Regions from separate parts of the Lactobacillus amylolyticus genome, predicted to be linked through region 2. Evidence: predicted binding sites of a transcription regulator. Region 2 holds the regulator's gene; each other region holds the start of a gene.

Region 1 (3,288 bases), 250 kb from region 2:
ACAATGTTGATACCAGTTTGTTCATCAGTGGTTTCACCCTTAACTTCACGAACAGCCTTTTCAACATTTACTAAAGCTGTACCACCACCAGCAACGTAACCTTCGTCAACGGCAGCACGAGTTGAGTTCAAGGCATCTTCAATTCTGTAACGACGTTCCTTAAGTTCAGTTTCAGTAGCAGCACCAACGTGGATAACAGCTACACCACCAGTTAATTTAGCAAGACGTTCTTGCAACTTCTTCTTGTCGAAGTCTGAAGTTGAGTCTTCAATTTGCTTTCTGATAGTGTCAACACGTTCGTCAATGGCTTCCTTTGAACCAGCACCGTCAACAATAGTAGTTGAGTCCTTGGTTACAGTGATACGACGAGCTTGACCTAATTGATCAATCTTGGTGTCCTTAAGTTCAAGGCCAAGGTCTTCAGTGATTACAGTACCACCAGTTAAAGCAGCGATATCTTGTAATTGAGCCTTACGACGGTCACCAAAGCCAGGTGCCTTAACAGCAACAACGTTGAAAGTACCACGGATCTTGTTCAAAACAAGAGTTGGAAGAGCTTCACCAGTTACATCGTCAGCAATGATCAACAATGACTTGCCTTGTTTAACAATTTCTTGAAGTAATGGCAAGATGTCTTGAATGTTTGAAATCTTCTTGTCAGTGATCAAGATGTATGGATTATCAAGGTCTGCTTCCATCTTGTCGTTGTCAGTTACCATGTATTGTGATAAGTAACCACGGTCAAATTGCATACCTTCAACTACTGAAAGCTCAGTGTTGATACCACGTGAGTCTTCAATAGTGATAACACCATCGTGACCAACCTTTTCCATAGCATCAGCGATCAAAGCACCAACTTCTTTAGAAGCTGATGAAACAGCAGCAACGTTAGCAATTTGATCCTTTGATTCAACCTTGTGGCTGATCTTGTGAAGTTCATCAACAGCTGCCTTAGTTGCCTTTTCAATACCGCGACGAATACCAACTGGGTTAGCACCAGCAGTAACGTTCTTCATACCTTCACGAACGATAGCTTGAGTCAAAACGGTAGCAGTAGTAGTACCGTCACCTGCGATGTCGTTAGTCTTTTGAGCTGCTTCGGCAACTAACTTAGCACCCATGTTTTCGTAGTGGTCTTTTAATTCAATTGACTTAGCAATAGTAACACCATCGTTAGTGATGTCTGGGTTACCGTAACTTTGTTCCAAAACAACGTTTCTACCCTTAGGACCAATAGTAGTCTTAACAGTATCAGCTAACTTATCAACGCCCTTTAAGAGTGAACGTCTTGCGTTTTCTGAGAATTTAATATCTTTAGCCATAGATTAGCTCCTCCTTATCTCGATTTATTTTAAAAGATTTGACTTAGATAATTACTTAACGATTGCTAAAATATCTCTTTCGTGAAGGACTAAGTACTTTTCACCTTCATATTTAACATTAGTGCCAGAGTACTTATCGTATAAAACTACGTCGCCCTTCTTAACTGTCATTGGCAGCTTTTCGCCATTTTCAGCATAAGCGCCGTTGCCAACTGCAACAACTTCACCTTCAGTTGGCTTTTCCTTAGCATTGGAAGCAAGGACAATGCCTCCAACAGTCTTTTCTTCTTCTTCTTTAACTTTTACGATCACGCGATCACCGATTGGTTCTAACACGTTTGTCCCTCCTATAATCTTAGTTTTTTAATTTTTATTATCATATTTGTTAATTAGCACTCGTATTTACCAAGTGCTAGCTTACAAATATGATAATAACGTGTTTTCAATAAAAAAGCAAGAAAAAATTAGCACTTTTTATAAAAGAGTGCTAATTTTACTTTTTCTTTATTTTTCTAGAGGAGTATAAGATTTTTTAATTATGAGCAGTAACAGCGATTAATTTATCACCATGCTTAACGCCTGCATCGCTAATTCTTTGAACGTTAGCATAGTTGGCAGTATTAGTAATAATTTCCATTACTGTTGTATCATAGCCAGCCTTCTTGACGGCTTCAAGGTCAACCGTACCCAACTTGTCTCCTTTGTTAATACGTTGTCCTTGCTTAACAAAGCTTTCAAAGTGCTGACCCTTTAAGTTAACTGTATCAAGACCGATATGAATCAATACTTCAGCACCTTTATCAGATTTAATGCCATAAGCGTGCTTGGTCTCATAAGCAATAGTAACAGTACCTGTCACTGGTGCGTAAATCGTGCCATCACTAGGAACGATTGCTGCACCGTCACCCATTAATTTAGCGGAAAATACTTTATCGTTTACTTTAGTTAAGCTTTCAGGCTGTCCATCTACCGCAGCCGCAATAACTTCATCCTTTAAGCTTAATTGTTCTTTAGATACCTTTTCGGCTTTTTGATTATCTTCAGCAATTGAAGTTGCATCATTAACTGGAACATCTTGACTAGCAACTTCTTCCTTCAAATGACCTTTACCGTAAACATAAGTCAAAATAAAGGCAATGACAAAACTAATTGCAACGGAAACAACCCACATTGGAATCGTCTTTGGATAAATTGAAAGGAAGCCCAGGAAGCCGGCTGAACCTAAAGCAGCAGCAGTAACATGCATCAAGCCCGCAAAGGTAGCAGCAACACCAGAACCGATTAAAGCACAGAAGAATGGGAATTTGTACTTCAAGTTAACACCGAAAAGTGCAGGTTCAGTAATACCAAGAAGTGCAGAAACACCAGCTGATGAAGAAAGGCCCTTCATCTTTTTGTTCTTAGTTAAGAAGTAAACTGCGAAAGTAGCGGCACCTTGAGCTACATTGGCCATACATGCGGTAACGAAGATAAAGTCACCAGAGCTTGCACCGTGAGTTTGAGCAAATTTAGCCAAAAGCTGAGTTTCAACAGCTGGGAAGCTTTGGTGCAAACCAGTAGTAACAATTGCTGAGTAAGTTAAACCAAAGACACCCATTCCGAAGGCACCAGTTGTATTGTAGAGCCATACGATGGCATTAGTAATCGCATCAGATACGCCTTTAAAGACAGGACCGATGATCGTGTAAGTAAGAAAACCGGTAATCATCAATGACAGAAGTGGTGTGAAAGTAAAGTCAACGGCTGATGGCAGCCACTTGTGCAATCTCTTTTCCAGAATAGAAAGTACCCAAACAGCAACCAATACTGGAATAACTTGATATTGGTAGTTGATTTGAGCAACATGCCAACCCCATAAGTCCCAGAACTTAGTTGCACCGCCTAAGTTAGGCGTGGTCATAATCATACCGACGGCTGTACCTAATAATTGGTTAGCACCAAATCTCTTGGCTGCCGACATACCAAC
Region 2 (3,288 bases):
TTGAATCAGGTGACCGACCATATCTTGGCTATTGAAAATACCGAAATTCATTTATATCAGGGTAATTATGCTGCTTATGAGGATACGAAAAATAAGCGCGATGAATTTAACCGTGAAAAGAATGCCAAGCTGAAAGGCGAAATCAAATCTTTAAATAATAAGAGCGTTCAGTTTAATAATTGGTCAGATAGTATCGAAGCCCAAAAGTACTGTGGAATGAAAACACAACACATTCTTAATAGAAGAACAAGACTGAACAAAGGAGCAATTGGTCATGCTGCAGAAAAAATGATGCGTAAAGCTAAAAATGTTGAGCACCGAATGGACAAAGCACTTAATGAGAAAAAAGGCCTCATGACCAACATCGAAGATGTGCCAGACTTAACAATGAATTTTTATCCGAATTATCATAAAACTTTGTTAGAAACGCAGCATCTAAATTTAGAAATCCAAGGAAAGAAGCTTTTCCAGGATTTAAACTTGGTAGTCCAAAATCATTGTGTAGTTTCGCTTGAAGGCAAAAATGGCTCAGGTAAATCAACGTTTTTAAAACTGCTACTGGGACAGGCAAGGGACGTCAGTTATCAAGGCAAGTTTGAGCTTACAAACGGCCTATCGATTTCGTATTTGCCACAGGATTTTACTGAGTATACTGGGGCTTTGAAAGAATTTGCGAATAAGCAAAAAATTTCTTATGAAGAGCTGCTAAATAATCTCAAGAAGATGGGTTTTCCAAGAGAAAGTTTTTCTACCAAGATTGAAGAGATGAGCATGGGTCAGCAAAAGCGTGTTGCGATAGCTAAATCATTAGTTGAACCAGCTGACTTATATTTATGGGATGAACCGGCAAATTATCTTGACGTTTTTAATCAGGATCAATTGATTAAACTGCTTAAGGAAAATAAGCCAGCTATGCTATTGGTTGAACACGACCAGTACTTTATTCAGCAGGTGACAAGACGTCGGATTCATCTTAAAACTTTAACTTATAAAAAAGTCTAAAGAAAATTAGCACTCGTGTTGCAATACTGCTAGTTTTTAGTATAATATAATTTGTTAGCACCTGAGAGATACGAGTGCTAAAAGTGAGGGCGATGTTTATGTTGACCGAGCGTCAAGAATTAATACTAAAAACAATCATTCAGGACTTCACGCGTACTAACGAACCTGTCGGTTCAAAAACCGTGATGACACAGCTACCAATCAAAGTATCAAGTGCCACGATTAGAAACGAAATGGCAGTACTGGAAGCCCAAGACTTAATTGAAAAAACGCACTCTTCCAGCGGCCGGATTCCTTCTAGCGATGGTTATCGTTATTATCTTGATAATTTGGTTGAACCGTTGCAGCTTTCTGAATCAGTTTACAATCAAATAGTTGATCAATTAGATCGACCATTTCATCAAGTCAATGAAATTATGCAGGAAGCAGCAAAAATCCTTTCAGATCTGACCAATTACACTGCTTTTGCAGAAGGACCGGAAAGTTACGATGTAACGATTACGGGCTTTAGAATAGTGCCTCTTTCTAATCGCCAAATTATGGCGATCTTGGTCACCAGCGATGGCAATGTACAAAATCAGATTTATGCTTTACCGCACAATGTTCATGGCGATGAAATTGAAAAAGCAGTCAGAATGATCAATGATCAGCTAGTTGGCAAAAGATTGGAAGAAGTAACGCCAAGCTTGCTGAAGGCTTTGTCTTCAAAGAGCGTTGGTGGTGAGCATGCCGGCGAACTATTATCATTAGTTGAAGATGTGATCAAAGATGCAGCCAGCGAGCAAATGTATGTCGATGGCCGAATTAATCTTTTGAATAATGCTTCTGAAAATGATGTTAAAGATTTGCGTTCGCTATATGAATTAGTTGATCACAATGATCTGATCTCTGAATTATTAAATTGCAGTCCAGAAAAGGACAGCAAATATCCGGTTCAAGTAAGACTGGGTTCAGAACTTCCAAATGAATTGATTAAAAATTATAGTTTGTTGACTGCAGAATACAGCGTTGGTGATCACGGCAAAGGCACAATCGCTTTGCTGGGACCAACCAATATGCCATATTCACAAATGATCGGTTTGCTTGAATACTTTAGAAACGAGCTAGCCAAAAAATTGCTCGATTATTATGGAAAATTTCAATAGACAATAAAGGAGGTTAGCCGTGAGTAAAGAAGAATTTCCAAGTGAAAAGAACTTGGATAAGGATAAAGAAGTTCCTAAAAAAGCTAAGCCTGAAGATAAGAAGAAAAAGGGCGAAGCAAAGAAGGCCTATGATAATGTTAAAAAGCTAGAAGCTGAAATTGCTGCCTTGAAAGAAAAGAATAAGGAACTTGAAGATAAATACCTGCGTAGCGTAGCTGAGATTCAAAATGCTCAAAACCGCTATTCAAAGGAAAGAGCTCAACTTATCAAGTATGAATCACAAAGCTTGGCAAAAGATGTTTTGCCAGCCATGGACAATTTGGAAAGAGCATTAAGCGTAAAAGCTGACGATGATGCTTCTAAGCAACTCCAAAAGGGTGTTCAAATGACTTTGGATTCACTTGTAAAAGCCATGAAATCCCATGGCATCGTTGAGATCGATGCTGAAGGCGTAGAATTTGATCCGACATTGCATCAAGCTGTTCAAACAGTTGTTGCTAAAGATGATGATCAAAAGGGCCATGTTGTTCAGGTTTTACAAAAAGGATATCAATATAAAGACCGTACACTTAGACCAGCAATGGTTGTAGTTGCACAATAGAAGAGAGGGATTTAACTTATGTCAAAAGTTATTGGTATTGACTTAGGTACTACCAACTCAGCAGTTGCAGTACTTGAAGGTAAAGAACCAAAAATTATCACTAATCCAGAAGGTAATCGTACTACTCCTTCTGTAGTTGCATTTAAGAATGGCGATATTCAAGTTGGTGACGTTGCAAAGCGTCAAGCAATTACCAACCCAAACACTATTGTTTCAATTAAGCGTCACATGGGTGAAGCTGATTACAAAGTTAAGGTTGGCGACAAGGAATACACTCCACAAGAAATCTCAGCCTTTATTTTGCAATACATCAAGAAGTTCTCAGAAGACTACTTGGGTGAAAAAGTAACAGACGCTGTTATTACTGTTCCTGCTTACTTTAACGATGCACAACGTCAAGCTACTAAGGATGCTGGTAAGATCGCTGGCTTGAACGTTAAGAGAATTATCAACGAACCAACTGCTTCAGCTTTAGCCTTTGGCCTTAACAAAGACCAAGATGAAAAAGTTTTGGTTTACGACCTTGGTGGTGGTACTTTC
Region 3 (3,288 bases), 390 kb from region 2:
CCGATAACTTTACTCTTCAAATCACTGGCCAAGTTTTTCAATTGGTTTTCTTCTTGCTTTTGAATATCGCCAACTGGAATGTTAGTCTTTTCCTCAACAATCTTGTCCATGATCTTATCAGTAATGATAGGAGCTTTATCAGGGTCAACCTTTTGATCCTTCATCTTGTCATACTTTTCGATTTGATCGCGGTAGTAGGCAGCCTTTTCATAATCTTCATTCTTTAAAGCTTCTTGCTTTAATTCTTCTGCTACTTTAATTCTTTCCTTCATCTTATCTTGATCAATGTAAGGAATAGTCAAATTCATTCTTGAACCAGCTTCATCAAGAAGGTCAATGGCTTTGTCTGGCAAGAAACGGTCTTGAATGTAGCGAGCAGAAAGCTTGGTAGCTGCTTCAATGGCCTTATCGGTATATTTAACGTGGTGATAATCTTCGTAGCGCTTTTGAATGCCTTTTAAGATTCTGATCGTTTCATCAATTGAAGGCTCTTTAACTTCTACAGGTTGGAAACGACGTGCCAAAGCAGAATCCTTTTCAATTTCACGGTATTCTTTAATCGTAGTTGCACCAACTAATTGTAGCTCGCCACGAGCTAAAGCTGGCTTAATAATGTTGCCGGCATCCATTCCGCCTTCAGCATTACCTGCACCAACGATTTCATGAATTTCATCAATGAAGAGAATAACATCTTTTCTAGATTGCAATTCTTTAATTAATTGTTCCATTCTTTGTTCGAATTGGCCACGAAAGCCAGTTCCTTGTACCAATGAAACAACATTTAATGAAATAATTTTCTTATCTTGCAATTTAGCAGGGACGGAACCATCAACAATTTGTTGAGCTAATCCTTCAACAACAGCGGTCTTACCGACACCGGCTTCACCAATTAAAACAGGGTTGTTTTTGGTTCTTCTGTTTAAAATCTCAATAACACGTGAAATTTCTTGATCACGTCCGATTACTGGGTCAATTTTTCCTTTTTTAGCAAGGGCAGTAAGATCAGTACCATATTGATCAAGCAGAGAACGACCACCGTTTCCGCCATTTCCACCGCCCATTTGCATTTCGGGCCCTTGATTATTCATATTATTATTGTTTGCGGCATTTGAGTTATTGCCATTAATGGCATTGAATAGGTCATCAAAGTCGCCAAAGAATCCATTATTATAGTTATTCATATTGATATTACCTAAATTACTTAAATTTCTTTGTTCATTTCTTAATTCTTGATAACAGTGTTGACATAAATCAATTTCACGGCTCTGTCCATTTACCTTTGCATAAAGATGGATGGAGGCTGGCCGCTTGTGACAGTTTTGACAAATCAATAATATTACCGCCTTTCGCTTTAAACATACACAAATTTTAAAATTAGCACTCTTTAAAGTCAAGTGCTAAGCATTGCAATCGAATATTAAAAAAAGATAAATATACCTTATTAATGAAGAAAGTGATTTTTACCTGAAAATAGGATTATTGCATTAGTCATTTTGAATGAAGTAGAATAAAAAGGGCGGAAATTATAAACTCAAGATTGAGAGCGGTGATGTAAATGGATTATCAAAAGATTCTTGATCAAATAGTCAGTGGCGAATTGAAAGAATATAAAGTAGAGCCAAAAGATGCTTTCGACTTTCAAGAAGCATTGCGCAACTATGGAAAAAGACAAAATATTACTGGTCGTGCTGAAAGAGGCGGTACAATTATATATACCGCCAACAAGAGCGATGACTAAATAATGTAAACTGTTACATAATTGTTGTGTCAACGGCGAAAAAATGATAACCTATTATGCGGATGGGTATTTATTACCGATTAATTTGTTTAAAATTAAAGGAGATATTCAAAATGGAAAAACGCGATTTTCACATTATTGCAGAAACTGGTATTCACGCACGTCCAGCTACTTTGTTGGTACAAACTGCTTCAAAGTTTGGTTCAGACATTAACTTGGAATACAACGGCAAGTCTGTAAACTTAAAGTCAATCATGGGTGTTATGTCACTTGGTGTTGGTCAAAACGCTGATGTTACTATCACTGCTGAAGGTAACGATGAAAAAGACGCATTAGACGCAATTGCAGATACTATGAAAAAGGAAGGTTTAGCTGAATAATGACCAAGACTTTAAAAGGAATTGCTGCAAGTGACGGTATTGCTGTTGCTCCAGCTTATCTTCTTGTTGAGCCTGATCTTTCATTCGCTAAACATTCAATTAATGATGTTGATTCAGAAATAAGTCGTTACAAGAAGGCTGTTTCTGATTCAACTGCTGAAGTGGAAAAAATCCGTGATGTAGCTAAGAAGAGTTTGGGTGAAGAAGGAGCTCAAGTTTTTGAAGCTCACTTAATGATTTTGAATGACCCAGAATTCACTGGTGCTATTGAAACTGAAATTAAGAACTCCAGCATTAATGCTGAAGCTGCATTGGACAAAACTGCTCAAAAATTTATCAAGATTTTTGAGGGCATGACTGATAACCCTTATATGCAAGAACGTGCTGCCGATGTACGTGATGTTTCAAAGCGTATCATGGCACACCTTCTTGGTAAGAAGTTACCAAACCCTGCTTCAATTGATCACGAAGTAATCGTTGTTGCTCATGACTTGACTCCAAGTGATACTGCACAACTTAACAAGAAATACGTTAAGGGCTTTGTTACTGATGTTGGTGGTCGTACCGCTCACTCAGCAATCATGGCTCGTTCATTGGAATTGCCAGCCGTAGTTGGTACTGGTTCAATTACCAAAGATATTAAGGATGGTCAAAACATGATCGTTGATGGCTTAGACGGTGTTGCAATCGTTGAACCAAGCGATGACCAAGTTGCTGAATACAAGCAAAAAGGTGAAGACTTCCTTAAACAAAAGGCTGAATGGGCTAAATTGAAGGATAAACCTTCAGTTACTGCTGATGGTAAGAAATTTACTATTGCAGCCAACATTGGTACTCCAAATGATATGCCTGGCGTTCATGAAAACGGCGCTGAAGCTGTTGGTTTGTACAGAACTGAATTCTTGTACATGGATTCTTCGGACTTCCCAACCGAAGATAACCAATTTGAAGCTTACAAGGCTGTTATCGAAGGTATGAAGGGCAAGCAAGTTATCATCAGAACTATGGATATTGGTGGTGACAAGCACCTTGATTACTGGGATTTGCCACAAGAAATGAACCCATTCTTAGGCGTTCGTGCTATTAGACTTTCACTTAAGAACGAGAACATTTTCCGTACGCAATTAAGAGCTTTGCTTCGTGCATCTGCTTACGGCAAGTTGGGTATTA

Evidence for each region. Region 2 encodes HrcA, which represses chaperone genes, less so after heat shock. Its sites were predicted from a motif close to TTAGCACTCNNNNNNNNNGAGTGCTAA; they were not measured.
Region 1: the regulator HrcA is predicted to act here: its motif matches at 1,787-1,813, upstream of groES (co-chaperone GroES).
Region 3: the regulator HrcA is predicted to act here: its motif matches at 1,375-1,401, upstream of D0Z64_RS04960 (ATP-dependent Clp protease ATP-binding subunit).

What each region holds. Positions count from the first base shown of each region.
Region 1 covers NZ_CP031835.1:333,519-336,806, reverse strand. Annotated here, with positions in the region: gene groL (chaperonin GroEL) at 1-1,322, opposite strand, end outside; gene groES (co-chaperone GroES) at 1,374-1,658, opposite strand; gene D0Z64_RS01780 (sucrose-specific PTS transporter subunit IIBC) at 1,855-3,288, opposite strand, start outside.
Region 2 covers NZ_CP031835.1:584,322-587,609, forward strand. Annotated here, with positions in the region: gene abc-f (ribosomal protection-like ABC-F family protein) at 1-1,002, shown strand, start outside; gene hrcA (heat-inducible transcriptional repressor HrcA) at 1,101-2,147, shown strand; gene grpE (nucleotide exchange factor GrpE) at 2,167-2,748, shown strand; gene dnaK (molecular chaperone DnaK) at 2,767-3,288, shown strand, end outside.
Region 3 covers NZ_CP031835.1:976,093-979,380, reverse strand. Annotated here, with positions in the region: gene D0Z64_RS04960 (ATP-dependent Clp protease ATP-binding subunit) at 1-1,331, opposite strand, end outside; gene D0Z64_RS04955 (hypothetical protein) at 1,556-1,738, shown strand; gene D0Z64_RS04950 (phosphocarrier protein HPr) at 1,852-2,118, shown strand; gene ptsP (phosphoenolpyruvate--protein phosphotransferase) at 2,118-3,288, shown strand, end outside.